Regions from separate parts of the Paraburkholderia sp. 40 genome, predicted to be linked through region 2. Evidence: riboswitches for the same ligand, from Rfam matches in the RefSeq annotation. Region 2 holds a riboswitch; the other holds the start of a gene.

Region 1 (16,067 bases), 990 kb from region 2:
GCGCAGGAACGCAACGGTGAGGATCAGAGAAACCAGCGAAGACAGCACGTCGGTCAGGCTGTAGTTCACGAAGTTCGAGACGACGAACTGGGTCAGCGCGAAGCTCAGGCCCGAGACCAGCAGCACCGGCCAGATCCGCAGCATGTTGCGAAAACCCGCGTACACGCCGATCACATAGAAGGGCAGCAGGACCGCGAAGAAAGGCAATTGCCGCCCGACCATTTTCGCGAGCACGTCGGACGGCAGATGCGTGACCGCGCCGAGCACCGTGATCGGCACGCCGAGCGCGCCGAATGCGACTGGCGCGGTGTTGAAGATCAGCGTGAAGGTCAGCGCTTCGAGCGTCGGAAAGCCGAGCATGATCAGCAGCGAGCTCGTGATCGCGACCGGCGTGCCGAAACCCGAAATGCCCTCGAGCAGCGCGCCGAACGAAAAGCCGACCACGACGAGCACGATGCGCCGGTCGTTCGGCAGGTTGTCGATCATCCACAGGCGGAAGGCCTCGAAGCGTCCCGAGCGCTGCGCGATGTTGTACAGCAGGATCGCGGTGAACACGATCCACATCACTGGCCAGATCGCGAACACGACGCCAGCCGCGACCGAGTTGAACGCGAGCCCGACCGGAAACTGCCAGACGAAAATCGCCACGATCAAACCAATGATCAGTCCCGCGAGCGACGCTTGCCACGCGGGCCTGCGCGCCCAGCCGAGCAACGCGAGCACGACGATGATCGGCAGCGCGGCGACGATGAACGACGGAAAAAGCGAATTGCCAACCGGAGTGAGTAGTTGATGAAACATCACGTCTCCTTCGTTGTTGTGTAATTCGACGCGGGGGATTGCGCATGACGGCGCGTCGCTCTGACACGGCGGACGCTCGCAAGTGGCCTCGACAAAGCGGCGTCGCCCGATTTAAGCGGGTGCTGCATGAAACCTTCCAAGGATAGAGCGCCCTATCGGCGCGTCAAGCCGGGAAAGTACGGGCGGGGTATGCGCGGCGGAGGGCGATACGCGCGGAAAAACGACTCATGAAGAAGCGCGCGCGCCGGCAGTTGAAGTGCCGGCGCGTGCGCGCTCCGCGACGAAAGAGGACAGGTCAATGCGAGTGGCCGCCCCCATGACCGCCCCAATGGCCGCCCCAATGACCGCCCCAATAACCGCCAATGCCGATCGCAATCGACGGTCCGTAGTAGGCGGGGTAGCCGTAATAAGCGGGATAAGGATAAGCCGGCGGCGGATAGTAGGCGGGATAAACCGGCGGCGCCGCATACACGGGCGCGGGGACCGCATAACCGGGCGGCATGTCTTGCGGTGCGACCTGCATTTGCGCCTGGGCTTGAGGCGGCTGCTGTTGATCGGTCGCCGGCGCGGTTTGGTCGGCTGCGGTCGCGGGCGCGGTCGAATAGTACGACGGGTAATAGCCGGCGGGATAGTAGCCGGCGGGGTAATAGCAGCCTGCAAAAAAGAGACTCGAGGCGAGCACGCAAATCGCGGTGGCGGGCCGCGCGAACCTTGCGGAAAAACTGGATGAATCGCGTGGCGTCGAGAGGCGCACCACGCAAAGATGGGTGACGAAGCGGGACTTCATGGCGCGCTCCTCGATGAACCGATGCCGCCTTGCGCGACGTCGTTATGAGGAGCTTACGCTCTTGCCGCGGCAGCGCTGTGGCAAAACCGCAACCGCATATTTCAGTCTATTTCCACGCGCGTCGTCGGGACGAGGGCGCACCGCATCCGCCGCCCTCGGCAGTCCGGATCGTGGTTCGAAAAAATCGTTTGCTGTCCTGTATGAATCGTTAGACACGTCATCGGACGCAACGCTCACTTGCCGACCTGGTTACCGATGACGCCGCCTACCGCCGCGCCGCCCAGCGTCGACCAGCCATTGCCGCCGATCGCCGCGCCGGCCGCGCCGCCGACACCCGCGCCGATCGCGGTATCGCGTGTGCGTGGGGACATGTCGCCGCATGCCGCGAGACCCGCGACAAGTGAAAGGGCGGCTGCGACCGTACCAAGACGAGTACCGGGATGACGGATCGAATTCATGATGCTGACTCCGCTCGTTGTTGGAAACAGATGTTTCTTTCTCTCAGCACGCAACGTGCCTGCTCGATGCGGTGGAATAAAAAAGCCCGCCATGCCGGCGGGCTTCGATACTGCAGTGCTGGTTAGCGCGAATCGCGCAACCCGCTCATTGCCGTTGATAAATCTCCGCGCCTTGCTTCATGAACTCGATCGACTTTACTTCCATGCCTTTCTTCAGTGCTTCGTCGTCGGTGAGGCCTTGTTGCGCGGCGAACTCGCGTACGTCCTGGGTGATCTTCATCGAGCAGAAGTGCGGGCCGCACATCGAGCAGAAATGCGCGACCTTGGCCGAATCCTTCGGCAGCGTTTCGTCGTGGAATTCGCGCGCCTTGTCCGGGTCGAGACCGAGATTGAACTGGTCTTCCCAGCGGAATTCGAAGCGCGCCTTCGACAGCGCGTTGTCGCGCACCTGCGCACCCGGATGACCCTTCGCGAGATCGGCGGCATGCGCGGCGAGCTTGTACGTGATGATGCCGGTCTTCACGTCGTCCTTGTTCGGCAGACCGAGGTGTTCCTTCGGCGTCACGTAGCACAGCATCGCGGTGCCGAACCAGCCGATCATCGCGGCGCCAATGCCCGACGTGATGTGGTCGTAGCCCGGCGCGATGTCGGTGGTCAGCGGCCCGAGCGTGTAGAACGGCGCCTCGTCGCACCAGTCGAGCTGCAGGTCCATGTTTTCCTTGATCAGCTGCATCGGTACATGGCCCGGACCTTCGATCATCACCTGCACGTCGTGCTTCCACGCGATCTGCGTGAGTTCGCCGAGCGTCTTCAGCTCGCCCAGTTGCGCTTCGTCGTTCGCGTCGTAGATCGAGCCGGGACGCAGGCCGTCGCCGAGTGAGAAGGCCACGTCGTAGGCCTTCATGATTTCGCAGATCTCTTCGAAATGCTCGTACAGGAAGCTTTCCTTGTGATGCGCGAGACACCACTTCGCCATGATCGAGCCGCCGCGCGACACGATGCCGGTCATCCGGTTCGCCGTGAGCGGCACATATTGCAGACGCACGCCCGCGTGGATCGTGAAGTAGTCGACGCCTTGCTCGGCCTGCTCGATCAGCGTGTCGCGGAAGATTTCCCAGGTGAGGTCTTCAGCCTTGCCGTTGACCTTTTCGAGGGCCTGATAGATCGGCACCGTGCCGATCGGCACCGGGCTATTGCGGATGATCCATTCGCGCGTTTCATGAATGTGCTTGCCGGTCGACAGATCCATCACCGTGTCGCCGCCCCAGCGGATCGCCCACGTCATCTTGTCGACTTCCTCGCCGATCGACGATGTCACCGCCGAGTTGCCGATGTTCGCATTGACCTTCACGAGGAAGTTCCGGCCGATGATCATCGGCTCGCTTTCCGGGTGATTGATGTTGTTCGGGATGATCGCGCGGCCGCGCGCGATTTCCTCGCGCACGAATTCCGCGGTGATTTCGGTGAGGCCGTTCGGACCGAACGCGCTCGCGCCGAATGCCTGGCCGGGGTGCTGACGCCCCATCATCGCGGCGAGCTTCGCGCCGTTCGGGCCGCTCGTCTTCAGGGTCTCGAGGTATTCGGCACGGCGCTGGTTTTCGCGAATCGCGATGTATTCCATTTCCGGCGTGATGATGCCTTGCTTCGCGTAGTGCATCTGCGTCACGTTCCTGCCGGCGATCGCGCGGCGCGGCGTGCGATGCAGTCCCGGAAAACGCAGCTGCGCGGTGGCCGGATCGGCGGCGCGCTCGCGGCTGAAGCTGCTCGACAGACCGGTCAGCGGCTCGGTGTCGCCGCGCTCCTCGATCCACGCCTGGCGCAGCGCGGGTAGACCCGCGCGGATGTCGATCTCCGCGTCCGGGTCGGAGTAGGGGCCCGACGTGTCGTACACGTAGATCGGCGGATTCTTTTCGCCGCCGAAGCTGTCGGGCGTGTCGGCCTGCGAGATTTCGCGCATCGGCACGCGGATGTCGGGGCGCGAGCCGCTCACGTAGACCTTGCGCGAATTCGGCAACGGCGCGACGGCGGCCTCGTCCACGTGGGCTTCGGCGGAAATAAACTTCGGATTGGCGTTCATGCAAGTCTCCGTACAAAGTGGGGCGGCTAAGCAGGAGACCGAGATGGAAGTAGTCGGAAATCGCGGAGAGGTGAGGCCCTTGAGGCTGGAGCGAAATCCGTACGCTTCCCTGCGCTGGCATTATCCAGATCAGGTTCAAAGGGTATTTCTCACCCACGCAACACGGACCTCCAGCTCCGCGCTACGCAGGACCCCCGCGTTAGCAGCGCACACGATACACCGCCCGCCCGCGGTTTGGCAACCTGTCTGAATGATTCAAAAACTGGTCCGGATGAAACCAGACATCTCCTATGCTTGATTCGAGATCGCATCAGACAGGGCAACTTACAGCGAGGGAACGGCCGGCTTACAGTGAAAAATCGTCGGCGGCTTCAGGCTGATACAGGATTTTGTCGAGCTTGAGCACTTTCTGATCGCCGCTGGGTGGCGTGAAGCGGATGCTCTCGCCGCGGCGCGCGCCGAGCAGCGCGAGGCCAGCCGGCGAGAACACGTTCAGGCGCCCTTGCCCGAAATCGGCGTTGGGCGGATAGACGACGGTCCATGTCATCTGTTCGCCGCTCGCCGTGTCGATCAGCGTCGCTTGCGAGTTCATCGTGACGACGTCGGCGGGGATGTCGTGCGAGTCGACGATCACCGCGCGTTCGAGCACATCGTCGAGCATGTGCTGCAACTTGGCGTCGGCGGCCGCGTATTTCTCGAGGCGGGTCACGTCGAGTTCGGTCAGGTAGCAGGTTTTGATCTTCTTCATCATCAGGACTCCGGATAAGGCGGTCATGGAAGGCGGCGTGCAACGACCCATGGGGTGGTCGGCGGATGAGTGGACGAATGGGAGAGCCCGGTGCCCGGCGACGCGGCCCTGGGTATTGGCGGGCTGCGTCAGCGAGGGCGCCGGGCGGCGTGAAGCGGGACCGTTCGGGACGTCTCGCCGGGGCCGTGCGACGCGACGTCCGCGCGCGCGCACTCGCCTGCGCGGCATGGGCGCAAGCGGGCGAGAGCACGGAAAGTCGGACGACGCAGAGAAGTCACGGGCAAAACGACCAGGTGTTGGGGAAGAGCGATCGAGAGGTGCCGGGCGACAAAGCGTGAGGCCGCGCGGCAGCAGAGAGACGAAAGTTTGATGTTAGCACGCTGTCTCACGCAGCTCCGTTTGCGACGTCGCGCCCGTCGATTGACCGTTTTTGTGCGGTGCGAGAAGAAAGCGGTGAGGTCCGCATTGCGTTCAAGCCAGTCAGAGGATTGCCGTTAAACAAAGTGCAGCGAACGCCGCACTCCAGCGAAGCGATTCGCGGGATGGCGCGTGAATGGCGCGAGGCGACTCGCGCCGATTGACAAAGAGGTGCACATGAAAGCGGAAAGCAGGCGGTGGCGAACGTTCGGTCGCACAGTCGCGGTGGTGGCATTGCTTGCCGCGCCGCTGGCGGCGCCGGCGGCATCGACGGTGACGGGCGGCGTGATCCGGTTCGAGGGGATGATCGTTGCACCGCCGATGCAGATCAGCGTGGATACGGCGCCCCCTGGCGTCGCCGTCGGTAGCGCGAGCGTCGCGGGTCAGCGCTTCTCGCGCACGGTGACGTTCAGCGCGCCGCCGGGCGTCGTCAGCGGGGCCGATGTCGCGCTCGAAGTGAACGGCGGCACGCAGTCGCGCGATCTGGTGGCGGCGCGGTTCGTCGATGGCACCGGGCGCGTCGCGACGGCCCGCGACGGCCACTACGCGGTCGATCGCGCGGGCGGCGTGCTGTCGCTGAACGCGAAGCGCACCGATACGGATACGCGCGTGATGGTGGTGGTCAGTTACGACTGAGTCGCGGGCGAGCTTTGGCTGGCTCATCCCACGCCGGAAAAAAATTAAAAGAGGCTTGTCATAACCGGCCGCGCGGCTCGACAAACGTGCAGATTACGATCGGAGCACGTCATGTCGACCGCGCACAATCGCTCGATACTTCAGCGCTTTACGACTTTTTCGACGCCCGCCGTCGGCCTCGCGCTTTTTCTGCTGAGCGGTTCTGGCATCAGTGCGGCCGACGCGGCCGGGCCCCTATGCGCCACGCACAGCCCCGCGCACCGCGTCGCGCTCGTCGAGCTCTACAGCAGCGAGGGCTGCGATAGCTGCCCGCCCGCCGACCGCTGGCTCAGTCAATGGAAAGGCGACGGTGCCGCGCACGGCATCGTGCCGCTCGCGCTGCACGTCGACTACTGGAACAGCCTCGGCTGGACCGACCGCTTTTCCCAGCATCGCTTCACCGAACGTCAGCAAACGCTGACGCGTCTCGCGGGCGCGCACACGCTCTATACGCCGGAAGTGTTCGTCGCGGGCCGCGAGCTGCGCGACTGGTCGCAACGCGACAGTTTCGAGCGCCGCATCGACGAGCTCGTCGCCGAACCCGCCCAGGCGAGCGTCGCACTTGCGCTGAGCCCGCGTGCGCCCGGCGCGTTCGATGTCGATGCGCAGTTCAGCACGACGGCAGCCGCCGCCGCGGGTGCGTTGAGCGCCTATCTCGCGATCTATGAGAACGCGCTGACGACGCAGGTCGGCGCGGGCGAAAACCGCGGCGCGACGCTGCATCACGAGCGCGTCGTGCGCGCCTGGTTCGGGCCGGTGCCGCTCGTCTCCGGTCACGCGCGGATTCATCAGGACATCGATGTACACGCTGCGAGCGTCGATGCGCAAGCCGATCCGAGCGCCAACGCCGCCGACCGCTTCGGCGTGGTCGCGTTCGTCGAAAGCGACGCGAGCGGCGACGTGCTACAAGCGACCGACCTTCCCGCGTGCCGTTGATCGACCTCGCGCGCGCCGTACTCACTACCGCTGCTCGAGGAGAGCCCCATGTCCACACCCCACGCCTTGCGCCCCAGCGCACCCGCCGCGCCCACCGCGCCGAAGCGCGGCGTCATTCACCCGCTGTGGCTGCGCATCACGCATTGGCTGAATGCGCTCGCCGCGATCGTGATGATGCTGTCGGGCTGGCGCATCTACGACGCGTCGCCGATCTTTCCGGCGTTCACCTTCCCGACCGCGATCACGCTGGGCGGCTGGCTCGGCGGCGCTCTGCAATGGCACTTCGCGGCGATGTGGCTGCTGGTGTTCAACGGCCTCGTGTATGTCGCGCTGAATCTCGCGAGCGGGCGCTTCGTGCGCAAGTTCCTGCCGCTGACGCCGCGCGCGGTACTGCGCGATTTCGTCGCCGCGTTGCGCGGGAAGCTTTCGCATGGCGATCTGCGCGTCTACAACGCGGTGCAGAAATTCGCCTACCTTTTCGCGATCGCCGATCTGATCGTGCTCGTGCTATCGGGGCTCGCGATCTGGAAGTCGGTGCAGTTTCCGCTGCTGCGCGAACTGATGGGCGGCTACGACAACGCGCGCATCGTGCACTTCAGCGCGATGTCGCTGCTGGCCGCGTTTCTCGCCGTGCATCTGGCGATGGTCGCGCTCGTGCCGCGCTCGTTGCTCGCGATGTTGCGCGGACGTTGAGCCCGCGGCTACCCACGCGCATGCTCACGCTCATGAAAACCGCAACGCGAATTCCCTACGGATACCGAATCATGAACAAGCCGATCGAAAATCCAGCCGACCAAACCACGCAGCGTGTGAGCCACAAGCTCGACCGCGCATCGATCCTGCTCGATGCGAAGCGCGAACTGGCGATGCCGTCGCGACGCCTGTTCGGCAAGCAGCTCTTGACGCTCGGCGGCCTGTCGATGCTGACCGGCTGCTCGCTGACCGACGACGCTTCCGTGAACCGTTTTCTCACCGCCGTGTCGCGGCTGAACGATCGCGCGCAGGCCGCGCTGTTCGATCCGAAGCAGCTCGCGCCGACCTACACCGAAGCGCAGATCACGCGGCCGTTTCCATTCAACGCGTACTACGGCATCGACGAGGTGCCGCACGTCGACGGCTCAGATTATCAATTGAAGCTGAGCGGCCTCGTGACCGGCCAGCGCGTGTGGACGCTGCCCGAGCTGTACGCGCTGCCTCACGCGGAGCAGATCACGCGACATATCTGCGTCGAAGGCTGGAGCGCGATCGGCCGCTGGGGCGGCACGCCATTCGGCGATTTTCTGCGGCGCGTCGGCGCGGACACGACGGCGAAGTACGTCGGCTTCAAATGCGCGGACGACTACTTCGAAAGCATCGACATGCCGACCGCTTTGCATCCGCAAACGCTGCTGACGTTTTCCTACGACGGCGAACGGCTGCCCGCGAAATACGGCTACCCGATGAAGCTGCGCATGCCCACCAAGCTCGGCTACAAGAATCCGAAGCACATCGTCGAAATATTCGTCACCAACACGTATCCCGGCGGCTATTGGGTCGACCAGGGCTACAACTGGTTCGGAGGCTCCTGACGCATGCGGGCGCACGCGCGCTTGCGGCAGCGGCTTCGGAAGCACGCCGGCTCTCGCCGGCTTCGATTCATCCACCACCAAGGAGTCATCCCATGAAGAAGATTGCAGTTACCACGATCGCGTTGTTGATGCTGGCAAGCGGCGGCACGGCCTTCGCGCAGGCGAGCGGCGCGATGTCCAACGATGAGATGTCGAAGAATGCGATGTCGAAAGATTCGATGTCCAAAGACAGCATGTCGAAGGACGGCACGAAAAAGGACACGATGAAGCACGACTCGATGAAAAAGGGCGGCGACGCGATGAAGCACGAGGCGTCGGGCGCGATGGGCAACTGAGTCGGCGCCGAGCGTGCTTAGCGATCCTGCCGATGCGCGGCCGCGCATCGAAAGGATCCGACACTGACCGCAAGCCGGGGATGCGTCCCCGGCTTTTCTGTTGCGGGAAACCAAAAAGTTACGATTCTGTCGCGTGGCGTTCTCGGCGCTTACTGCATAATGCGGTGCGCGCCGCGGCTTTGCCAACCTTGCCGCCGCGCAGCGCGGCCGCGTTGCATCGCGTCGTTTTGACCGACGCGGCCGCCACCGCCGTTTCTGGCGCTTCCGGCGCCGCCCATCGTCTTACCGTTCCACCGACATGTCCGCCAGCCTCGCCCGTCCGACCGCATCGCCGATGCGGTGCCCGCCATCCCGCCCGAAAGGTATCGACGCAGGCTCGGCGCCTCGCGGGCATCGAGCGCATCGCGCGGGTCGAGTGGCGACGGCGGGCTGAAGCATGTCGCTGCAACGTTCAGCTTTTTCTCCGCGTGGCTGGCCGCCGCGCCTGCCGCAGTCGCGCAACGGGCGGATCGTGCTCGCGCTTGCCGTCGTTTATCTGGTGTGGGGCTCGACGTACCTCGGCGTGCACGTCGCGCTCGGCTCGTTCCCGCCGCTGCTGATGTCGGGCTTGCGCAACCTGTTCGCCGGCATCGGTCTGTTCGTGTTCGCCGCGCGCCGCAAGCCGATCTGGCCGAGCTTCGCCGAAATCCGCAACGCGGGCCTCGTCGGCACGATGCTGGTGGGTCTGTCGAGCGGCATGCTCGCCTACGGCATGCGCACGGTCGGCACCGGCACCGCGGCCGTGATGGTCGCGACCGTGCCGCTGTTCGCGACCGTGATCGCGGCCGTCGCCGGACGCAAGATCGGCCGCGGCGAATGGTTCGCGGTCGGGCTGGGGCTCGCCGGCATCGTGATTCTGAGTCACGGCGACAGCACGCCGGGCTCGACGGGCGGCAGTCTCGCGATTCTGTGCGGCGCACTGTTCTGGGCCGGCGGCGCGCATCTGGCCGGGCAGCTGAAGCTGCCGTCGGACCTGTTTCTGTCGACCTCGCTGCAGATCGGCCTCGGCGGCGCGATCTCGACGCTGGTCGCGTGGGCGTCGGGCGAGCGGATGCTCGAGCTGCATTTTCTGCCTCTCGCCGCGTTCCTGTATCTGATGTTGATTGGGACGATGGCGGCGTACGTCGCCTACGGTTATCTGATTCGCCACACGAGCCCGATCATCGCGAGCAGCTGCATGTATGTGAATCCGGTCGTCGCGGTCGCGCTGGGCGCGCTGCTGCTCGGCGAGCCGGTCACCCGCTCGACGGTAATCGCGACGATCGTGATTCTGATCAGCGTCGGCATGTCTTTCTGGTTCGATTACCGAAAGAAGCGCAGCGCCTGATAGCGGCGCGGTTCTCGTCGAACCGCGCGCCCGCTATCAAAGCCTTGCCGCCAGCTCCGCGCCCTCGCGGATCGCGCGCTTCGCATCGAGCTCGGTCGCGAGCTTCGCGCCGCCGATCACATGAAAACGCGGGCCGCCGCTGCCGTGGTTGCCGTCGACCGTCGACGGCAACAGCTCGCGCAACGACTCCTGCCCCGCGCACACGACGATCGTATCGACGTCGAGCCATGCGTCGGCACCGTCTCGCGCGATTCTGAGACCGCGCGCGCTGATCTCCCGATACTCGACGCCGCCGAACATTTGCACGCCGTTGCGCGCGAGCGTCGCGCGATGCACCCAGCCCGACGTCTTGCCGAGGTCCGCGCCGAGCTTGCCGGCCTTGCGCTGCAATAGCCAGATCTGCCGCACCGGTTGCGCGGCAACAGGCGGCTTCAGGCCGCCGCGCTCGCGCACCGCGAGGTCGACGCCCCATTCGTCGAGCCATGTATCGCGAGGCACCGGCAACGGCTCGCCCACGCGATGCAGCAGATACTCGCTGACGTCGAAGCCGATGCCGCCCGCGCCGATCACGGCGACGCGCGCGCCGACCGGCGCACCGCGCAGCACGTCGACATACGACAGCACGTTGGGCCCATCGATGCCGGCAATCGCCGGCCGCCGCGGCACGATGCCGGTCGCGACGTTGGCAAGACATGCAGGGACCGTGTAAGTGGGGGCCGCACGAACGATACACCGCGCGCCGGGGGGACGGCACGGCGATCCGCGAGGGTGGGTCGCCGTGCCGTTTCATCGCGTTCTGAAAACGCGTCGCGTCGAGTGCCAGCCAGCACGCGATCATTCACGAAAAGAAAGCCCGCCGCGGCATCCCGCGACGGGCTTTGCAAATCCTGCTGCCATGTGCCGGCTTATTTCGCCTTATCCGCCTCGTTCGTGATGGCGTGGCCGCCCTTCGAAATATCCTCGCCAGCGCCCGCCATCGTGTTGCAGCCGGTGACAAGCATGGCGGTTCCTGCGAGCACAAGCAAAGCGATCAGTCGAGTCATGAAACTTCTCCTTGTCGAGAATGCATCGGTTGATGTCGTCCGACCGGGGCCATGCCAGTCGATCAGGTCTCGATCCGGTTTCGAACCGGCCTGATTGCATGGTAAAAAAAGGGCGGGGGCGGCGCTGTCGGCCGTGCCGCGATTTTGTTGTAGGCGTGCTCCGGTGTTTGCGTCGGCGCACTCCTACAACGGCTTGGGGGCGCTGCGGCGAGCATCTGTCAGACGGGGCTTTGCGACGAAGTGGGCGGCGTGGCCGGCGACGTCGGCGGCTGATCGACCGAAGGCGTCGCGGCGCTCGCGCTCGGCATCACGACGTCGATGTCGGTGCCGTTTTGCGCGCCACGGCGGATGTCGAAGCGCCCGCCATGCGCGGCCACGCGCTGACGCATGCCGAGCAGGCCGTGCGTATGTGTGCGCTTCAGGTCGGCCGGCATGATACCGACGCCGTTGTCCGCGATATGCAGCGCGACCTCGCCGTCGCCGACCCGCAATGCGATTCCGACCTTCGAGGCCCGCGCGTACTTGGCGGCGTTCGTCAGCGATTCCTGCGCGACCCGAAACAGCGCGATTTCGGTCTGCTCGTCGAGCTGGATATCATCGGCGGGCAGGTGCAGCTCGAGCGTCCAGTTGTTGCGCTGCGCGGCTTCGTCGGCGAGCGTGCGCAGCGCGGTAACGAGCCCGAAATTGGCCAGCACGGTCGGCCGCATGTCCTCGATGATGCGCCGCTTCAAGGCGATGCCCTGGTCGAGATTGGCGAGCGCGCGCTGCAGCTTGTCGGCGATGTCCGGCTCGCTGTCCTTCAGCTTGCGGCGCGCCCATGCGACGTCCATCCGGCATGCGGTCAGAATCGCGCCGAGTTCGTCGTGCAACTCGCGCGCGAGCTGGGTCTTTTCGTTTTCGCTGACCGCCTGCAGATGCCAGCCGAGCGCTTCGAGCTGCCGCGTGCGCTCGTTGACGAGCTGGTCGAGTTCCTCCTGCTGCGTGATCAACTGACGCTGCGCGCGCGCCTGCCGGTCGATCTGGATGCCGAGATTGCGAAACAGCAGAATGAACAGCACGATGTTCAGCGCCGACAGACCCGCCGCGCACAGCGTCGACAGCCGCTGGTCGGCGCGGCTCGCGGCCAGCGCGTGCTGAGCGCGGCGCTCCTCATTGTCGCGCAGCAGCGCGAGCGTACTGTCGATCAGCGACGCGTCCGCCGGGTTGACGTCGCTCGCGGGCCCGCATGCGCCGAGATCGAGCGGATGCGGCGCGGCGTGCTGCATCGCGGCGGCGCCCGCGCCGATGCGCGCGTCGATCAGAGCGAGAATCTGCGTGAAGCTCGCGAGTTCCGCGCTGTCCGCGTGGCCGCCGCGATAGAAGTGGTCCAACTGCTGCGTGGTGTCGCGGATGCGCGCGGCGCTCGCGCAGAACGCGTGGGCGGATGCGTCGTCCTTCGTCACAAGAAACTGGTTTTGTTGCGCGGTGAGGCGCGACAGATCGCTCGCGAGTGTGCTCAGTCGCACGGTGACGTCGCGCGCTTCAAGCGCGGTTTCATACTCGGCGGTGATGCGCTGACGCGCGGTCTCCAGAATCACGAGGCCTCCCACCGTGATCACGATCGCCGCCGTCATCGCGATCGCCCAGCTGCGGTTGCGCATCCAGTCGGCGAGCCGCACCGTGGCGCGCGCGCCAGGTTGTTCCGGCGGGTTCTGCAGATTCGACACTTTCGGCTCCAGAAAGAGGGCATCGACTCCGGCATCGACTCCGGCATCGCGCGAAGCCGCGCGCGTAATGTCGTCGTAATCCAATGTAAGCGGATTCTCACACGAAAAACGGCGAGCGTCGGAATGCGCGCGGCGCCGCGCATCGATAGCATGGACCCGATCGTTCATGCAATGTTTCGGGAGGAAGCCATCATGTTGAAGTGGGCACTATTCTTCGCGATCGTCGCGGTGATCGCCGGTCTTCTCGGCTTCACCGGCATCGCCGCCGGCGCGGCGGCGATCGCGAAGTTCCTGTTCTTCGTCTTTGTCGTGCTGTGCGTGGTGTTCCTCGTGCTGGGCTTCGTCGTGACGAAGAAAACGATCGATTAGCGCGGCCATCGCAGTGGCGGCAAGCCGCGCCCTCACAGCAGGCGAGCGATTTGCTGGTAGTCGATTGGAAGGCCAACAAAAGGGAGAAATGCCATGCTTCACTATGCTCTCGTCTTCTTCGTGATTGCGATCATCGCAGCCGTGTTCGGCTTTACCGGCATCGCGGCCGGCGCGGCCGAAATCGCGAAGATCCTGTTCTACATCTTCCTCGTCGTGTTCGTGGTCACGTTGCTGCTCGGCGTGTTTCGAACCTAGCCGCGCGAGCCGGATGAACGCAACATGAGGTAGGCAGCGAAGTACGCAATGTAGGAACAGGTAGTCAACAAGGCGCGTGAACGCGCGGCGTTTGAACCCCCGATCGAGGCGCCCGCGTTCGAAGCGCGCCGTCATTCCACCCTCGGCGCATCAGGCGCGATTCGTGCTGATGCGCGATTCCCCCAGTACCGGATAAAGGAGAAGTTCGATGGCGAAGCAATCTGGCGACACGTTCGTGATGGACATCAAGAAGATCCGCGAGGACGCGCGCAAGCATATGTCGGATGGTCCGGTCACGCAGAGCTATGGCGCGAATCGCGAGACGGTGCTCAAGCTGCTCAACGACGCGCTCGCCACCGAGATCGTCTGCACGCTGCGCTACAAGCGCCATTACTTCATGGCGAAGGGCATCAATTCCGAAGCGGTCGCGACGGAATTCGCCGAGCACGCAACCGAAGAGCAGGAGCACGCCGATCGCATCGCCGAGCGCATCGTGCAGCTTGGCGGCGAACCGGATTTCGCGCCGGACGGCATCAAGGCACGCGCGCATTCGGAATACAAGGAAGGTACCGATCTGACCGACATGATTTGCGAGAACCTGATCGCGGAGCGCATCGCGATCGACACGTACCGCGAGATCGTACGGTATCTCGGCGAGAAGGACGTGACCACGCGCCGGCTGTTCGAGGAGATTCTCGCGGTCGAAGAAGAGCATGCCGACGATATGGCGGATCTGCTCGCGGGGCGCGAGTAGCGCACCAGGCGACAAGGGAAGCGTCGAAGGACCGGGTCGCGGGCGAACTCGGGAATGCCGGCGGCTGCGGTGCGATGCCGCCCTCGCATTCCGCGTTCAGCCGTGGCCCCGGATCATTACAATGTCCGCATCGGAGCGACTCCCTTTGCACGGAACCCAACCGATGATTCGAGTGCTGATAGCTGACGATCATGCGATCGTTCGAGGTGGTTTCAGACAGTTCGTCGCCGACGAGCCGGACATGTGCGTCGCCGCCGAGGCCGCCACCGGCGAGGAAGCGATCAGCCTCGTGCGCGAGCAGGCATTCGACGTCGTGCTGCTCGACATCGCGATGCCGGACAAGAACGGCATCGATACGTTGCGTGTGATCAAGCAGGTGCGTCCCGAGCAGGGCGTGCTGATTCTATCGGGCTATCCCGAGAGCCAGTACGCGATCAATCTGCTGCGCGCGGGCGCGAACGGCTATCTGAACAAGGACTGCGAGCCGGAAGAAATCGTGCGCGCGATCCGCTCGGTCGCGCGCGGGCATCGCTATCTGTCGGAGGCGGTCGCCGATACGCTTGCCGACAATCTCGACAAGCCTGCCGCCGGGCGTCCGCATGAAGCGCTGTCGGAGCGCGAATTCCAGATCTTCTGCAAGCTCGCGGCCGGCCAGTTGCCGACCGAGATTGCTGAAGAGCTGCATCTGTCGGTCAAAACGGTGAGCACGTATCGCGCGCGGGTGCTCGAGAAGATGCGTCTCGCGAACAACGCGGACCTCACGTATTACGCGATCAAAAATGGCCTGATCGAATGACGGACGATCGAGATATTCCGATGAACAGCGAACCGAACCCCGCTACCGAGTCAGCCAGCCGCGCGCCGTTGCGCGTGCTGCTGATCGAGGATTCGCCGCTGATCCGCCGCAGCCTCGTGGAGGCGATCGATGCGTCGGGCCTGCTGCGCGTGGCCGCTTATGCCGATTCCGCCGATCAGGCGATCGCGCTGCTCGGCGACGAAGCGTTCGACGCGGTGATCGTCGATTTGCAGCTGAAGCTGGGCTCGGGCGTGCCGGTGCTCGCGTATCTGCAGCGCGAGGGGCTGATCGATTCGATGTTCGCGGCGGTGCTGACCAATCACGCGTTGCCCGCGTACCGCGAGCGCTGCGAGCAGTATGGCGTGCGACACTTTTACGACAAATCGTTCGAGTTCGATCGCGTGCTCGATGCGCTGCATGAGTATGCGTTGGGGAGGGGTGGGGGAGTGTAACGACTCGACCGTAGTTGGCGTTTCTAGTCCTGTTTCCACGCTCCGCGCTTCATCGCTTCTTCGAGCATCCCAAGGGTAAGCGAACGTCCGCCGAGTGATTCTCGCGCGCTGGAACTGAACGGGGACTTCAACGCGGCCCCGACGATGTCGCGCTTTCGCATGTTGGCGGATGGAACGTGGTAAGCGACGTCGAAATCGCGCAGGTCCACGTGGAAGCGGTCAGCCCATGCCTGCATCACCTCGACGATTTTCGCCGGCTCCCAATCCAGATCGTGATACAGATCCATGTCACGGGTCAGCTTGTCGTCGAGAGGCAGCCCGGCGGGAGTGCGCATTTCGCGGATGAACCGAGCGAGATCGAGCCATACGTCGTTCATTACAGACGATCCTCCGGTTTCACCAGGCGGTTATATGCATTAACCGTCTTGTAGCCGATTATTGCCACGTCAGATGCGGTGATTATCCACCCCACTCCGGGAATTGCTCGACCGACGAATACGCCCAGATGGCTCGTCAACTTCACG
Region 2 (16,067 bases):
CGACGAGAATTATCTGCAGGCGGGCTTCGACCAGGTGCAGGCGAGCTACGGCACGATGGCGAGCTACCTGACACAAGGCCTCGGTCTTTCCACGGCGACGGTCGACGCGCTGCGCAATCGGCTCGTGCATTGACGCGCTTCGCTGGCGCGCTTTGTTGGCCTTCCTGCAGCGCAAAAAAAAAAGTCCGCCGCAGAGGTGCGAGCGGACCGGGAAGGGCTGCATCGAGGTTGCCGAGGGCGACTATAAGGCCGCAACCCGCGCGACAGTCGATGCGGTAAGGGCAGGTAAGTGTCCGGTCCGCGCCGCGTTTGCCTGCGAGCATCCTTAAGACAGCGCCGGGTCCACCGGCAATTCCATCCTTACTTCGAGCCCCCCCTGCGCGTGATTGCGCACGAAGCAGCGTCCACCGCGATCGTGTGCGAGCCGCGCGACGATCGCGAGACCGAGCCCGCAATGGCCTTCGCCGCCGCGCGCGGCGTCGAGCCGCACGAACGGCTTCATCGCCGCGGCAATGCGGTCGTCGGGAATGCCGGCGCCGTGGTCGCGCACGCTGATCGTCCAATGACGGTCGTTGCACGCGGTCGAGATTTCCACCGGCGGCATGCCGTGTTCGAGCGCGTTGTCGACGAGGTTCGTCACCAGCCGGTCGAGCAGCGTGCGCGGCAGCGTGAACGAGGGGCCGGCGCGCAGATCGAGCGCGAACAGCGGGGTTTCGGCGGGGTCCGCCGCTTCGGCGGTTTCAGCGGCCTCCGCGTAATCGCCCGAGGAAAACTGCTCGCGCAAGAACTCGTCGACTTCGACGGGCGGTCCGGCGTCCGCCGATTGGCCCGCGAATTCGAGGAACTGCTGGACGATGTTGGTCAGGGAATCGACGTCGCGGATCAGGCCCGCGCGCTCGTTTTCGTCGACCAGCACGCTTGCGCGCAGCTTCAGGCGCGTGAGCGGCGCCTTCAGATCGTGCGCGACGCCGGCGAGCATCACCGCCTGGTCGTCGCCGGCTTCGTTCAGGCGCCGCATCATGTCGTTGAATGAGCCGATCAGGTCACGCAGCTCGCGCGGGCCCTGCACCGGCACGGGTTCGGGCCGGCCGCCCGAGCCGAACGCGCGCGACGCATCGGCCACGCGCGACAACGGCCGTTGCATCTGCCACACCGCGAACAACGACAGGATCAGCCCGGCGACCAGCATCGACACCGATTCGATCAGAAAACGCGGCGGCGGCGGCAGGTCGACCGGCACGACGACCCAGTTCGACTTGCCCGGGACCAGCACCCACAGTTGCGGCGGACGCAGATCGTCGACGGCGATCTGCGTGCCGGCCGGCAGGTTCTCACGCAGGTGCCGGCTCAGTTCGACCACCATATGCTCGTGCGGCTCGCGCAGATGCACGCTGGTCGGCATGTTCCAGGTGGGCACCAGATGCACGCGCATCGCCGGCGCGAGCGCGGCGCCCTTGATCGGCTCGCCGTTGATCGCCTGCAGCACGAGCAGAATCCCGCGCGCGAAGCCGTCGATTTCATGGCGCGGCGGCTGCATCGTCACCAGCACGAACCAACTCGCCTGAATCGCGAACAGCACCGCCGCCGACAGCAACGCCATTCTGCCGAACAGCGTGTTCAGCGGATTTCTCATGCGCTCGGGGCGGCCCCGTCCTCGAAGGGTGTGCCGTTGGCGTCGGGCACGAACACGTAGCCCTTGCCGCGCACCGTTTGCACGTAGCACGGGTTCGACGGGTCGTCCTCGATCACGCGGCGCAGGCGCCAGATCGGTACGTCGAGGCTACGGTCGCGGAACGCGAGGTTGTCGCGATGCACCAGATCGTGAATCAGCACGCGCGACAGCACCTTGTACGGATTGTTGACGAAGATCTTCAGCAGCGCGAATTCGCTGTCGCGCAGCGGCAGCTTGGCGTCGTCGCGGGTCAGCGAGCGCGTGGCGAAGTCCAGTTCGAATGGACCGAAGCGATAGCGCTTGCGTGCTTCGGGCGCGCTCGTGGTGGACGGCCCGCGCCGGCGCAACACGGTCTGGATCCGCACGAGCAGTTCGCGCGGATCGAAGGGCTTGGTCAGATAGTCGTCCGCCCCGAGCGACAGGCCGACGATGCGGTCGGCCACCGTGCCGCGCGCGGTCACGAAGATCACCGGGATGTCGTCGCCGGCGGCGCGCAACGCGGTGAGCGCGCGCAGGCCGTCGGTGTTCGGCATCATGATGTCGAGCACGACGACCGACGGCCGCTCACGCTCGAGACGACGCTGCAAATGGGTGCCGTCATGCAGCACGGACGCATCGAAGCCGTTCGACTGCAGAAACTTGCAAAGCAGATCGCGTACGACCGGATCGTCGTCGATGATAAGGACCTGTGGATTCATGGCGAAATTCTAGACTGGCCCGCCCAACGCGCGACCGGGCATTTCCTTACCAACGCTTACTGTGTGCCGCTCGGTGCTGGCGGGCTCGCGCCGGGGCTGATCAGCGAAGGTTCAGCGCTTACTTTAGCACTGCCTGATCCGGCTCTGCGCGACGACAGGCACGCGATGACAACGGTTGGCAAGCACTCGAAAGCCCTCGCAAGCCCCGGGAACGGATCGTAACAACCGCGCGAAAGCGTGCTTTGCTTCGCCCATCGTCGGCACCCGCGCGGCGCGATGATTCGTTCCGCAGCAAGTCGCGCCGCACGCCGAACGAGGCCCGCTGCCTCGGACGACGGCACGCGGCGTTCAACCGACACCGGTGCGCGATGCGCACCTTCGCGAGGTCCATCATGACGATCCACAATACGCTCAGTTCCACGCCTTTCTCCTCGCTGGCGAATAAGCCGGCCACGGAGAAATCCGCCAGTTCAAGCTCCACGGGCGCAGCGGCGAAATCGCAGCAGAGCGCCGGGCTCGGGCAGCCTGCACTGCCTGCGCCGGGCACGGGGCTCATCGGCCATCTGGTCAACACGACTGCGTGAGTCGGCGAGGTCCGCGTGCCGTTATCCAGAACTACTGAGCAGCGGCGGCGCGCCGTGGCGTGGCTCGTTGCCGGCGCGCTGCTGTTGCCGCTCGGCGGCTGCGGCGCCGCGGCGCTGCCGTGCCGGGTCACGGCGGCGACCCTGAAAGTGCTGCCGGTCGTCGGCCATGCGGCGGCGACGCCTTTCGACATGTGCGCTTCCGCGATCGATTGAATCATGACGCTCACCCGGATGGTTGGTGCACTGATGCTGCTCGGCGGCGTGCTGTCGTGCGCCGCGCATGCACAGCTCGTCGCGCGCAGTGCGAAGGCGGCCAGCGCGGCATCGAATAGCGTCGTCACCGACACGCGGCGGCGCTCGCCGGACGCGCCGTTTTCGTTTCGCGGCGTCGCGCTCGGCATCACGATCGACGAATTCCGCGCGGGCTCGACCGTGCGCGCGACGCCGGTCGGCAGCGTGCCGATCTGCGAGACGGACGTGCAGGCCGGAGCGCTCGGCATGCGGCTGAAGTCGCACGATAGCCTGAGCGTCGCGTGCCGCTGGGCGCATCGCGATGATGAACGCTGGGCGGTGTCGCAGGCCGTGGTCGATGGTGCGCCGGCGCTCGAACACGTGATGCGCTTCGCGCGCATCGACGGGCAGGGCGCGCTGCGTCTCTATGAGATGTCGTTCGTGATCGACGAACTGACCGCGGAGGATCTGCGCGTCGCGCTCGAGGATCGTTACGGGCCGCCGCGTCTCGCGACCCGCAACGCGGCGGCGCCGGGCGCGATGCCGATGTACGTATGGGAGAACGCGGTGAGTTCGATCACGCTGTGCTTTCTGCCCGGCAGCCGCAACGGCACGCTCACGTATCTGCTGAAGGGCTCGGATGCGTGGATGAAAGCGGTCGTGCGGCAGTGGCAGGCGAGCGGCGCCGACGCGGGCTGACGATTGCCAGGCAACCCTGATTACCGGTGCGATCCCAACGCCGAAACCGGGCGGTGTCCGGATAGGCCGCCTCACTTCGACTCCTTTCATCCTTTCCGCCACGGAGCCAGCATGACCGCGCTACGTCTCACCCTCGTGCTCGGCGCCGCGAGCTGTCTCGCGGCCTGTTCGAGCGCGCAGACCAGGTCGATCGTCGAAACGCCGATGGCGCCGCCGCTCGCGTCCGCACCGTTGAACGTCAACACGCAAGGCGCGATCTATCAGGCCGGCACGCCGCTGCTGCTGTATGAGACGCCGCGCGCGCAGCACGTCGGCGACGTGCTGACGATCCGGCTGTCGGAATCGTATAGCGGCAACAACAGCGCGAGCGCGTCGGCGAACCGCACGAGCAGCATCACCGCGACTGCCGCGGATCAATCGACGAATGCCGCCGCGCGACTCGCCAAACTGTTCAACATCGGCTCCGCCAGCACCGACTACAAAGGGCAGGGCAATCTGAGCGACATCAGCGACATGACGGGCACGCTAGCCGTGACCGTGATCGGCACGGTGTCGGGCGGCAATCTCGTCGTGTCAGGCGAGAAGGTGATCGCGATGAGCGGGACCCGCGACCGTCTTCGACTCTCGGGTATCGTCAATCCCAAGGACATCGAAGCAGGCAATTACGTCGCGTCGAGCAAGGTCGCGAACGCGCGCATCGAGCAGGCGGGCCTCGGCATGGTCAACGATGCGACGACGATGGGCTGGCTGCAGAGGATGTTTCTGAGTGTGCTGACGTTTTGACCGTCAGCCGGGTCAGCGCGATGCGCGCGACACCGCGCCGCGCGTTACGTGCGACGCGTGGGCGGCATCAACCGGCTTCGACCATCAGGCGCCGCTAACCGAGCGGCGGCGCAAGCCCGCGTTCGGCCGCGCCGATCTCGCCGTCCGGCACGAACACGTAGCCGCGTCCCCACACGGTCTGCACGTAGCGCGGTTCCGACGGGTCCACTTCGATCAATCGACGCAAGCGCCAGATCGATACGTCGAGACTGCGATTGCGATGCGCTTCGCTATTGCCGTGCAGTTTTTCGAGCAGCTGCGCACGCGTGAGCACGGTCATCGCGTGCGTGACGAACACTTTCAGCATCGCGAATTCGCTCGAACGCAGCGTGATGCGTTCGCCGTCGCGGCGCAGTTCGCGCGCGGGGAAGTTCACGTCGAAGCGGCCGAAATGATAGGGCGCGCGCTGTTCGGGCGCGCCCGGCGCGATCGAGCCGCGACGCCGCAGCACGGTGCGAATCCGCGCGACGAGCTCGCTCGGTTCGAAAGGCTTGCCGAGATAATCGTCGGCGCCGAGTTCGAGGCCGATCACGCGATCGATTGGATCGGCGCGCGCGGTCAGCAGGATCACGGGAATGTCGTCGCCGGCGACACGCAAGGCGCGCAGCGCGCTGATGCCGTCGAGCTCCGGCATCTTGATGTCGAGCACGACGAGCGCGGGACGCTCCTGCTGCAATCTGCGCTGCAACGCCAAGCCATTTTCCAGCATGGCGACCTTTAAGCCGCGGCCGTGCAGATATTCGCTGACGAGCTCGCGTACGACGGGATCGTCATCGACGATCAGGATGGTCTGGTTCATTCAGGTCATCTTAGTGATGCGCACGGGCCGCGCAAAGCGTATACCGCTTTCCAATCCTTTCCCGTGTAAGGCGCTGCAAGCGAAAGCAAAGCCGCGAGCACTCAGTGGGGCGGCGGGAAGGCCAGCGAGGTTTGCAGGGTCTGCCGTTGCTGCGCTTGACGCGGGAAATCGGTCCGATCGACCACCATCCGCTCGATCAGTCCGCCGAGCTTGACCGAGGCCGACGAAAAACGGTCGGTGTTCAGGCCGCCGGTCTGATAGCGCGCGGTGACCAGAATGCGGCCGCTCTGGATCAGCGTCAGATCGATGATCGACAGGTACTGGATCGATTCGTCGCTGAACGAGCGGTGGCCATAGTCGATCGCGGCGTTGTAGACGAGCCGCGCTTCGCAGCCGGCCGGCGAGGTGCCCGGATTGTAGACGTCCGAACGAATACCGCGCCGCTCGAGCGCGAACTGCAGCGCCGGCACGAAATCGCCGACCGACACCGTCGGGTTCACTTCGATGCAGAGGTGCTGCAAATCCGCGGGGCGCCCGTTGACGAAGGTCGGCGACGAGTAGTTCGACGCGATCGCGTAGCCGGCCGGGATGACGGAGCCGGTGGCGTCGGCGGCCTGGATCAGCGTCCAGGCGCAGCCGTCGAGCGCGAGCGTCAGCGTCGCGGCGAAGGCGGCGAGGGCGCAACGACGCCGGCATATCAGCGAGGCGACCGGACACAGGCGCGAATGCCTGGTTGCCGCTGGCGCGCGCACGGTCGGCGACGAGGTCATGAGGCAGCGCCCGATCCCGGTCACGAAGTGCGATGGAGCATCAAAAGCAGCGACGGCCGCGCGCTCATCGCGTCACGCGCAGTCGCAGTTCGTTCTGACCTTGCACGCTCGCGGTGACGTTCACGCGACGGGCGTCGGTGGTCACGACGAAATGCTGGCGCACGGGTGTGTTGACGTCGTGCACGACGCGCGGAAAGCAGGCGGCGATGTCGGCGCCGAGTTCTTCGAGCGGATCGTTGATGACGCCGTCGGCTTGCCAGTGCGCGCGCCAGTGGCAGTCGTACGCGTGCGGGCTGGCGCGGCAATCGTCCGTATTGGATACGCCCGGCAGTTGCGCGGCGGTCTCGTTTGGCAGTCGCCGGAAATCGCTCGCATCGACGATGTGCGTGAGCGCCGCGCAGATATCGGCGGGTTGGTTCGGCACGGTCGTTTGCGCGGCATCGACGGCGTTCGTGAGCAGCAGCGCCGCGCCGCAGGCGAGCGCGATGCGCGGGAGCAAAGACGGGAGCAAAGGTGAAACACGGCGAGCGAATGACATGGGCGAGGAGTCCGAAGAGCGGTTGCGATGAAAGACGTGACTGACATCAACGAAGGCCGGCGCATGGCGCGGCCCGTACGACTATCGTCGCTGCTCGCAGGCATTTTCAAAGCGCGGAACAGCTTGCGCGCTCCGCAAATGCTTTCGAACTCTTCTCGTGTCTTTCCGGATGTTGCGTCCGGAGGTGCCGGCGCGCAGGCGAGGCTTAACCGAGCGTCAAGCCGCCATCGATGTGAATCACCTGGCCGGTGATGTGGTGGCGTGCCGCGTCGGACAGCAGGAATGCGATCAGCGCGGCGACGTCGTCCGGTTCGGCAACATGACCGAGCGGCGTGGCTTCGGCGGCGTGCGCCCACACGGCCGCGTTGTCGGCGCTTGGGCCGCGATCCTTGCGCGTGTAGCCCGGCGCCACGCAATTGACGGTCACGCCGAGCGGCGCGAGCTCCGCGGCCGCCGTTTTCGCAAGCGCTTCGAGTGCCGCTTTCGCGGCCGCCGTCGCGGCGAATGGCGCATCCGCGCGATAGCGATGCGCGACGAACGAACTCAAGGCGACCACGCGACCGCGCTTCGATGTTTCGAGCGCGGGCATCGCGCGCCGCACGAGCGCGGCGAAGGCGGCTGGCATCGCGGCGAAGGCGGCGCCGAAGGTGTCGGGATCGAGCGCGGCCAGCGTTTGGCGCTGCGCATGGCCGGCGTTCGCGACCAGTTGATCGAGTGCGCCGAAGCTCGCAAGCGTCTGATGGATCACGTGCTCCGCCGCGCCGCGCTCGGCGAGGTCGCCGAACACGGTCGCGCAGCGTGCGCCGCTTGCCGTGCAGTCGGCGGCAACCTGCACGAGCCGTCGACGGGAGGCGTCGTCTGCGCCGCGCGCGTGCAGCATCAACGACGTATGCGGCGCCGCGAGGCGCCGTGCGAGCGCCGCGCCGATGCCGGAACCGGCGCCGGTGATCAGCACGACGCGAGCGGCGGCGCCGTGCGCTTCGCTGACGTGAGCGCCGCTCGCGTCGCTCACGCCGCTACCGCTTCGACAGAACGCTCGACGTCGAGCGTTTCGTCATGGAACGCTGCGAGCGATTCGCGATGCGCGACGCTGACGATCGCAGCCTTCGGCAACCGCTCGGTGAACAGCCGATAGAGCCGCGCCTCGTTTTCCGCGTCGAGCGCGCTGGTCGCTTCGTCGAGGAACAGGTAGTCCGGCTTGTGCAGCAGCACTCGCGCGGCGGCAAAGCGCTGCTGCTCACCCGGCGACAGCACGCGAGTCCAGTGCGCCGTTTCCTGCAGACGGTCCGCGTATTCCGACAGATGGCAGGTGATGAGCGCGTCGCGGCATTCGTCGTCGCCATAGGTGTCCGCCGCCGACGGATACGCGAGCGCCGCCTTCAGCGTGCCGATCGGCATGTAGCTGACCTGCGGGATGAACATCATGCGCGCGTTGACCGGTGCGTCGATCGAGCCATCGCCGAAGGGCCACAGGCCCGCGAGCGCGCGCATCAGCGTGCTCTTGCCGGCGCCCGACGGACCGCGCACGAGCCAGCGCGAGCCCGGCTGGATCGCGATATCGCGGATGCGCGACAGTGGGTTGCCATTGGGCAGCGCGAGCTGGAGGCTGTCGGTGGTAAGCGTGTTGCTGTCGACGAAATGCAGATTGATGCCGCCATGTTCCGTGGCCGGCGACACCGATTCCTTCAGACGCGGCGAATGCACGACGCGCTTGAATTCGCGCAACCGGTTCACGGTCGCGCGCCATTCGACGAGGCTCGTATAACTGTTGATGAACCACGAGAACGAATCGCTGACCGTGCCGAACGCGCTCGAAATCTGCATCAGCACGCCGAACGTGAATGCGCCCGCGAAGTAGCGCGGCGAGGCGACGACGATCGGGAAAATGATCGCGATCTGGCCGTAGAAGCTCAGCACGAAGGTCAGGCGCTTCGTGTACTTCATTACCTGCCACCAGTTGTCGCGGATGCGGCCGAACAGCGTGCGCGCGTTCGTCTTCTCGGTTTCCATGCCGTTGTAGAACGCGATCTGCTCGGCGTTCTCACGCAGCCGGATCAAGCCGAAACGGAAATCGGCCTCGACTTTCTGCGCCTGATAGTTGATCGACACGAGCGGATGGCCGACCTTCTGCGTGATGAGCGAGCCGACCACCGCATACAGCGCGGCGGCCCACACCATGTAGCCGGGGATCTGCAGCGGCATGCCGCCGAGCGAGATGCTCAACGCGCCCGCGAGCGACCACAGGATCGTGATGAACGACACGAGCGTGACGACGGTCGACAGCAGATCGAGCGTCAGCGACAGCGTGGTGGTCGCGAACGACTGCAGGTCGTCGCTGATCCGCTGGTCGGGGTTGTCGGCGAGGCGGTCGCGCTCGATGCGGTAGAACGCGCTGTCGTTGAGCCACTCGTTCAGGTAGCGGGTGGTCAGCCACTGGCGCCAGCGGAAGCCGAGCATCTGGCGCAGATAGCGTCCATACACGGCAAGGATGATGAAACCGAACGCGAGTCCGGTAAAGATCATCAGCAGGTGCGGGAAGTCGTGGACGTTCTTCGCCTGCAGCGCGTTGTAGAAGTCCCTGCTCCAGCTATTCAGGCGCACGTTGATCCAGACGACGAGCAGGTTCATCACGATGATCGTGACGAGCAGCCCCCACGCGATGCCTCGTTCCTCGGAAACCCAGTAGGGCTTGATCAGGGTCCACGCGGAGACCGTTTCGTCGGGCGGCAGCGCGGGGCTGGCGGAAGTATGTGGTGTCATGAGCGTCCTGATGAAGTGCTGACCCGAAGTGCCATTCCGGCGTACGGGTCCGATCTGGTTGACCCATGTCGGGCGATCCCGCGAACAGCAGGCTCCTTTGCGAGGGCGTGGCTGCCGCGGGTCTGCGATACCTGGCCGGGCATCGCGCCATCACGCTCGATGAACGCGAGTCCGGACGGGCGCCCGATTCTGGCGTGACGCCCTTAAGCGAAAATTAATTTTCGGGGCCGGCATCCGCTGGGGTGCCGCCGCCACGCATGCGGCCACGAGCGCCGCGCGCGCCGCGTTTTTGCGGCACCGGTCACGGCATTGTGCCAGAGCGCCGGGCCGCTTCGCACCGGCATCTCGACAGACGGTGCCAGATCAAAATTGGGGTGGCGACCGCGGAGCGCTGGTTTGCGGGCGCCGCGCCTTTTATGGTCTAATGACCTGCGACGAAACAGGGGTGCTTCGCCCACAGGCGGCATGACTTTCATGCCGGGACGGCGAGGCTGAGAGAGACCCTTTGCACCCGATCCGGGTAATACCGGCGCGGGAAGTTTCCGGAAGCAACCGTCTTCCATTCCCCGCCGGGCGGCGAGCGCAGCTCACATGTGCACGTCGTGACCGGCCGGCTTCACCCGCCGGTTTCGTCCTGGGTACGTGCGTTTTTTGGCCGTACGGAAAGGACTCGATGACCGCCTATTCTTCAGACATGCATTTTTCCCTTCGTCACGCCGCCTCGGGCGAGCCGTGCCGTCTTGGTTTTGCCCACCGCAGTCGAACGGAGCGCGCGCGATGAACCGTCCCGCCCGACCCGATTTCGCCGTGCTCGGCGGCGGCCTGTGCGGCCGGCTGGTCGCGTGGCGCCTCGCTGGCGACGGGCATCGCGTGGCGCTCTACGAGCGCGGCGATGCCACCGGTTCGCAGGCTGCCGCGTGGGTCGCCGCCGCGATGCTCGCACCGCTGGCAGAGGCCGCGAGCGCCGAGCTGCTGATCACGCGGCTTGGCGGGAGTTCGCTCGAAAGCTGGCCGCGCGTGCTTGCCGAACTGCCGGAGCCGGTGTTTTTCCAGCGCAACGGCACGCTCGTCGTCTGGCATCACGCGGATCGCACCGAGGCGCCGCTATTCGAGCGGCGCGTGCGTGCGAACGCGCCGGCCGAGTTGCTCGACGGCGGCTTCGTCGCGTTGGCGGGCGCGCAGCTCGGCGCCGCCGAACCCGCGTTGGCCGGCCGCTTCAGCCAAGGCTGGCTGCTGCCGCGAGAAGGCCAGCTCGACAACCGCCAGGTGCTGTCCGCGCTCGCGGCCGGGCTTGCCGAGCGCGGCGTCGACACGCACTGGAACACGCCGATCGAGGACGCATCGCTGCCCGAGGCCGGCATCACCATCGATTGCCGCGGGCTCGGCGCGAAGCCGGTGCTGCCGACGCTGCGCGGCATCCGCGGCGAAGTTGCGCGCGTGCATGCGCCTCACCTGCAGCTGACGCGCCCGGTGCGGCTACTGCATCCGCGTTACCCGCTGTATATCGCGCCGAAGCAGAACGGCCTCTACGTGATCGGCGCGACCGAGGTGGAGGGCGAGGACATGTCGCCCGTCAGCGTGCGTTCGGCGCTCGAGTTGCTGAGCGCGGCGTTTTCGGTGCACCCGGGCTTCGGCGAGGCGCGCATTCTCGAGCTGAATTCGCAGTGCCGGCCGACCTTGCCCGATCATCGTCCCGCGCTGCTGTGGGACGGCGCGCGCACGCTGCGCGTGAACGGCCTGTACCGGCACGGCTACATGATCGCGCCCGAAGTCGCCGACGAAGCCGTGCGCTTCGCGAGCGCGCTGCTCGACGGCCGCGTCGGTGATGCCGACGCATTCGCCGGCTGGCGGCGCGACTCACGCTGGAGCGAGCTGTTCCAGCAGCATTTCGCGCGCGAGCCGGCCCGAGCGTAGCGGCCAACGTGCCGCGCGCGATGCCGCTTGCGCCATCGATTGAACCGTATTCGAACACCATGGACATTCATATCAATCAGAAGCCGTTGTCGCTGCCCGAGGGCGCGACTGTCGCCGATGCGCTCGCCGCCTTTGGCGCACGTCCGCCGTTCGCGGTCGCGCTCAACGGCGATTTCGTCGCGCGTGCGCAGCATGCGGCGCGCGCGTTGCAAACGGGCGACCGGCTCGACGTCGTGCAGCCGGTCGCGGGCGGCTGAGCGCGACCGCGCCAGCCTGTCGCTTACCGAACGCAACAACCGTCGCCGAAAACCCATTGCCGCAACGCGGTCGGTTCTAGCCGCGAGGGCAAACCAGGATGATGCAAATGACTTCTCACGAGACCGCCGACGCGCTGACGCTATACGGTCAAACTTTTGCAAGCCGCGTGCTGCTCGGCACATCGCGCTATCCGTCGCTGCAATCGCTGTCCGATTCGATCGACGCCGCGCGCCCCGGCATGGTGACGGTCGCGCTGCGCCGTCAGATGAACGAGGGCCACGCCGAAGCCGGCTTCTTCGATCTGCTCAAGCGCCATGGCGTGCCGCTCTTGCCGAACACGGCAGGTTGCCTGAGCGTCGGTGAAGCGGTGACGACCGCGCACATGGCGCGCGAAATCTTCGAGACCGAGTGGATCAAGCTCGAACTGATCGGCGACGACTACACACTGCAGCCCGACCCGGTCGGCCTGATCGAAGCCGCCGCGCGGCTCGTCAAGGATGGCTTCAAGGTGCTGCCGTACTGCACCGAAGATCTGGTGATCGGCCGCCGTCTGCTCGACGCCGGCTGCGAGGCGCTGATGCCGTGGGGCGCGCCGATCGGCACCGGCAAGGGCGTGATCAATCCATACGGGCTGCGCGTGTTGCGCGAGCGGTTGCCGGACGTGCCGCTGATCGTCGATGCCGGGCTCGGCGTGCCGTCGCATGCGGCCCAGGTGATGGAGTGGGGCTTCGACGGCGTGCTGCTGAACACGGCAGTGTCGCAGGCGACGCACCCCGACGCGATGGCGCGCGCATTCGCGCTGGGCGTCGAGGCGGGTCGGCAAGCGTATCTCGCGGGCCCGATGGCCGAGCGCGAGAGCGCGCACGCGAGCACGCCGGTGGTCGGCATGCCGTTCTGGCATCAGGATGGGGGGGCCGCATGACTCAGTCGTTGACGCTGAAGGACCGCGATCTGTTCTGGCCGACGGCCGACGAACTCATCGAAGCCGCCGAGCGCATCCGCGCACGTCTCGGCGACTGGCCGCTGACGCACGCGCCGTGGCGCATCTGCCTGATCGCACCCGACGAACCGAACGGTGGCGACCTGATCGTGACCGCCGACGCACAGCAGCGCGGCGAGCAAATCGCGCGCTGGCTGACGCGGGGTGCGGGCGTGATCGTCGCCGCGGAAAACCGCGCGACGCTGCATCTGGGCGGCGAGAAGTACGGCCTCGAAGGCCATCTGGCGGAAGACTGGATTCCCGCGCTTGCCGCGTTCCTCGACTGCGGTTTCGATCCGCACGACGCGCTGGTGCTCGCGCTCGCGTGGCGCGATGGCGACGAGACCCGCGCCGACGATGCTTTCCCGGCCGACCTCGCTCGCTTTCCGCGCCTTATCGACCTGCCGGCGGCACCCGCCAAGGCGTTCCCGCGCTGCCCGGCAAGGCTCGGCCTGTATCCGGTGTTGCCGACCGCGGACTGGGTCGAACGGGTGGTCGGCTTCGGCGTGAAGACGGTGCAGTTGCGCCGCAAGTCGGCCGAACCCGCCGACGAGCTGAAGCGCGAAATCGCGCGCTGCGTGGCGGCCGGCCGCGCGCACGACGCGCAGGTGTTCATCAACGATCACTGGCAGGCGGCGCTCGAGGCGGGCGCGTACGGCGTACATCTCGGCCAGGAAGACGTGCATACGGCGGACCTGTCCGCGCTGGCCGACGCGGGCATCCGGCTCGGTCTGTCGACTCACGGCTTCTACGAGATGCTGAAGGCGCTGCATTTCCGTCCGAGCTATATTGCGTTGGGCGCCGTGTTCCCGACCACCACCAAAGTGATGCCGACCGCGCCGCAGGGCTTGCGCCGCCTCGCACGCTATGTGCGGCTGCTCGACGGCGTGGTGCCGCTCGTCGCGGTCGGCGGGATCGATCTGCAGGTGCTGCCTGACGTGCTCGCGACCGGTGTCGGCTGCGCGGCCGTGGTGCGCGCGGTGACGGAAGCGACCGACCCGGCCGCCGCTGTTTCTGCGCTGCAACACATGTTTACGCAATAATCGTCAGGCATAGTCAAGGAACGGGGCACCTCACGGCAGCTTTTGCACGATGGCCCTATAATTCGGCCTTCCCTGTAAAAGGATCGTCAGTTTGGTGCTTTTCTATCCCGAGACCTTACTCGAGCTGCGCGACGTCGACTTCGGTTACGGCGACCGGCTCGTCCTGTCGAATCTGAATCTGCGCTTTCGTCGCGGTCAGGTCGTCGCGGTCATGGGCGGCTCGGGTTGCGGCAAGACCACGGTGCTGCGGCTGATCGGCGGCCTCGTGCGCGCCCAGCGCGGCCAGGTGCTGTTCCACGGCCAGGACATCGGCGAGCAGACGCGCGAAGGCCTTTACGGGCTGCGCCGCAAGATGGGCATGCTGTTCCAGTTCGGCGCGCTGTTCACCGACATGACGGTGTTCGAAAACGTCGCCTTCTCGCTACGCGAGCACACCGATCTCCCCGAAGAACTGCTGCGCGACCTCGTGCTGATGAAGCTCAACGCGGTCGGCCTGCGCGGCGCGCGCGACCTGCTGCCGTCCGAGATTTCCGGCGGCATGGCGCGGCGCGTGGCGCTCGCGCGCGCAATCGCGCTCGACCCCGAACTGATGATGTACGACGAGCCGTTCGCCGGTCTCGACCCAATCTCGCTCGGCATCACCGCGAACCTGATCCGCACGCTGAACCGGGCGCTCGGCGCCACGTCGATTCTCGTCACGCATGACGTGCCGGAATCATTCGCGATCGCCGACTACGTGTACTTCCTGTCCAACGGCGGTGTGCTTGCCGAGGGCACGCCCGACGAACTGCGCGCGTCGACCGATCCGACCGTGCGGCAGTTCATCGACGGCGCGCCGGACGGCCCGTTCAGATTCCACTATCCGGCGCAGACGCCGCTCGCGGCGGACTTCGGCATCGGCGGAGGCCAGTCATGATCAGTTCGATCGGTCGCTCGGTCATCACCGGGCTCGGCACCGCCGGCTACGCGACGCGCTTCTTCCTGCGGCTCGTGCTCGAATTTTTCCCGCTGCTGCGCCGCCCGCGTCTTGTCACGAAGCAGATCCACTTCGTCGGTAATTATTCGCTAGTGATCATCGCGGTGTCGGGGCTGTTCGTTGGTTTCGTGCTCGGGTTGCAGGGCTATTACACGCTGAACCGTTATGGCTCCGAGCAGGCGCTCGGGTTGCTGGTCGCGCTGTCGCTCGTGCGCGAACTCGGGCCGGTCGTGACCGCGCTGCTGTTCGCCGGGCGCGCGGGCACGTCGCTGACCGCCGAAATCGGCCTGATGAAGGCGGGCGAGCAGCTCACCGCGATGGAAATGATGGCCGTCGATCCGGTCAAGGTCGTGATCGCGCCGCGCCTGTGGGCCGGCATCGTGTCGATGCCGATCCTCGCCGCGATCTTCAGCGCGGTCGGCGTTCTGGGCGGTTACGTGGTGGGCGTGCTGCTGATCGGCGTCGATGCCGGCGCGTTCTGGTCGCAGATGCAAAGCGGCGTCGACGTGTGGCGCGATGTCGGCGCCGGGGTCGTCAAGAGCGTGGTGTTCGGCCTCGCGGTGACCTTCGTCGCGCTGTTTCAGGGCTACGAGGCGAAGCCGACGCCGGAAGGCGTGTCGCGCGCGACGACCCGCACGGTCGTGTACGCGTCGCTCGCGGTGCTCGGGCTCGATTTCCTGCTGACCGCACTAATGTTCAGCTAAGACCGCGCAGCATGCCGGCCGCCGGCGGTGCATGATGCGCCGCGCACGGCGGGAGGTGGCGGCGGCGCGGCGGATTCACTTTGGGATGACGATGAAAAAGAATGTTCTCGACTTCTGGGTCGGCCTGTTCGTGGTGCTGGGTTTCGTGGCGTTGCTGTTTCTTGCGCTGAAGGCGGGCAATATGAGCTCGTTGTCGTTCCAGGCAACCTACCCGGTCAAGCTCAAGTTCGACAACATCGGCGGGCTGAAGCCACGCGCGCCGGTGAAGAGCGCTGGCGTGACGGTCGGCCGGGTCGCGTCGATCGGCTTCGACAGCAACGCCTACCAGGCGCTCGTCACGATCGATATCGACAAGCAATATCAGTTTCCGAGGGACACTTCGGCGAAGATCCTGACCTCGGGTCTGCTCGGCGAGCAGTACATCGGGCTCGAGCCGGGGGGCGACTCGGAAATGTTGAAGGCCGGCGATACGATCTCGATGACGCAATCGGCGATCGTGCTGGAAAACCTGATCGGCCAGTTCCTGTATAGCAAAGCCGCGGATTCCGGCGCGGCGAAGCCCGCCGCATCCGCCCCTGCACCGGCGCCGGGCGCGCCGGCCTCCGGCGCTGCCGGCCAGT

Evidence for each region. A riboswitch is a leader RNA that binds a small molecule or an ion and turns the genes downstream of it on or off. The one in region 2 is predicted to bind thiamine pyrophosphate.
Region 1: it holds a riboswitch for thiamine pyrophosphate, as region 2 does, so the genes downstream of both, thiC (phosphomethylpyrimidine synthase ThiC) here and OKW28_RS33865 (FAD-dependent oxidoreductase) in region 2, are expected to answer to the same signal.

The regions. Positions count from the first base shown of each region.
Region 1 covers NZ_JBNPVY010000004.1:1,613,334-1,629,400, reverse strand. Annotated here, with positions in the region: gene OKW28_RS29195 (L-lactate permease) at 1-801, opposite strand, end outside; gene OKW28_RS29190 (hypothetical protein) at 1,097-1,588, opposite strand; gene OKW28_RS29185 (glycine zipper 2TM domain-containing protein) at 1,822-2,046, opposite strand; gene thiC (phosphomethylpyrimidine synthase ThiC) at 2,192-4,123, opposite strand; TPP riboswitch at 4,212-4,329, opposite strand; gene OKW28_RS29175 (GreA/GreB family elongation factor) at 4,470-4,874, opposite strand; gene OKW28_RS29170 (hypothetical protein) at 5,466-5,924, shown strand; gene OKW28_RS29165 (DUF1223 domain-containing protein) at 6,036-6,899, shown strand; gene OKW28_RS29160 (cytochrome b/b6 domain-containing protein) at 6,948-7,592, shown strand; gene OKW28_RS29155 (molybdopterin-dependent oxidoreductase) at 7,664-8,467, shown strand; gene OKW28_RS29150 (pentapeptide MXKDX repeat protein) at 8,560-8,802, shown strand; gene OKW28_RS29145 (EamA family transporter) at 9,239-10,168, shown strand; partial or broken gene OKW28_RS29140 (FAD-dependent oxidoreductase) at 10,205-10,849, opposite strand; gene OKW28_RS29135 (entericidin A/B family lipoprotein) at 11,074-11,211, opposite strand; gene OKW28_RS29130 (sensor histidine kinase) at 11,430-13,085, opposite strand; gene OKW28_RS29125 (DUF1328 family protein) at 13,110-13,286, shown strand; gene OKW28_RS29120 (DUF1328 domain-containing protein) at 13,380-13,541, shown strand; gene OKW28_RS29115 (ferritin-like domain-containing protein) at 13,750-14,295, shown strand; gene OKW28_RS29110 (response regulator) at 14,459-15,091, shown strand; gene OKW28_RS29105 (response regulator) at 15,112-15,543, shown strand; gene OKW28_RS29100 (DUF1493 family protein) at 15,567-15,920, opposite strand; partial or broken gene OKW28_RS29095 (STM2901 family protein) at 15,920-16,067, opposite strand, start outside.
Region 2 covers NZ_JBNPVY010000004.1:2,598,537-2,614,603, reverse strand. Annotated here, with positions in the region: gene OKW28_RS33925 (tyrosine-protein phosphatase) at 1-133, shown strand, start outside; gene OKW28_RS33920 (ATP-binding protein) at 326-1,633, opposite strand; gene OKW28_RS33915 (response regulator) at 1,630-2,370, opposite strand; gene OKW28_RS33910 (hypothetical protein) at 2,763-2,954, shown strand; gene OKW28_RS33905 (DUF6726 family protein) at 3,009-3,167, shown strand; gene OKW28_RS33900 (hypothetical protein) at 3,171-3,884, shown strand; gene OKW28_RS33895 (flagellar basal body L-ring protein FlgH) at 3,996-4,667, shown strand; gene OKW28_RS33890 (response regulator) at 4,762-5,505, opposite strand; gene OKW28_RS33885 (hypothetical protein) at 5,607-6,275, opposite strand; gene OKW28_RS33880 (hypothetical protein) at 6,340-6,813, opposite strand; gene OKW28_RS33875 (SDR family NAD(P)-dependent oxidoreductase) at 7,019-7,825, opposite strand; gene OKW28_RS33870 (ABC transporter ATP-binding protein/permease) at 7,822-9,573, opposite strand; TPP riboswitch at 10,005-10,128, shown strand; gene OKW28_RS33865 (FAD-dependent oxidoreductase) at 10,351-11,487, shown strand; gene thiS (sulfur carrier protein ThiS) at 11,547-11,744, shown strand; gene OKW28_RS33855 (thiazole synthase) at 11,852-12,667, shown strand; gene thiE (thiamine phosphate synthase) at 12,664-13,767, shown strand; gene OKW28_RS33845 (ABC transporter ATP-binding protein) at 13,859-14,683, shown strand; gene mlaE (lipid asymmetry maintenance ABC transporter permease subunit MlaE) at 14,680-15,447, shown strand; gene mlaD (outer membrane lipid asymmetry maintenance protein MlaD) at 15,539-16,067, shown strand, end outside.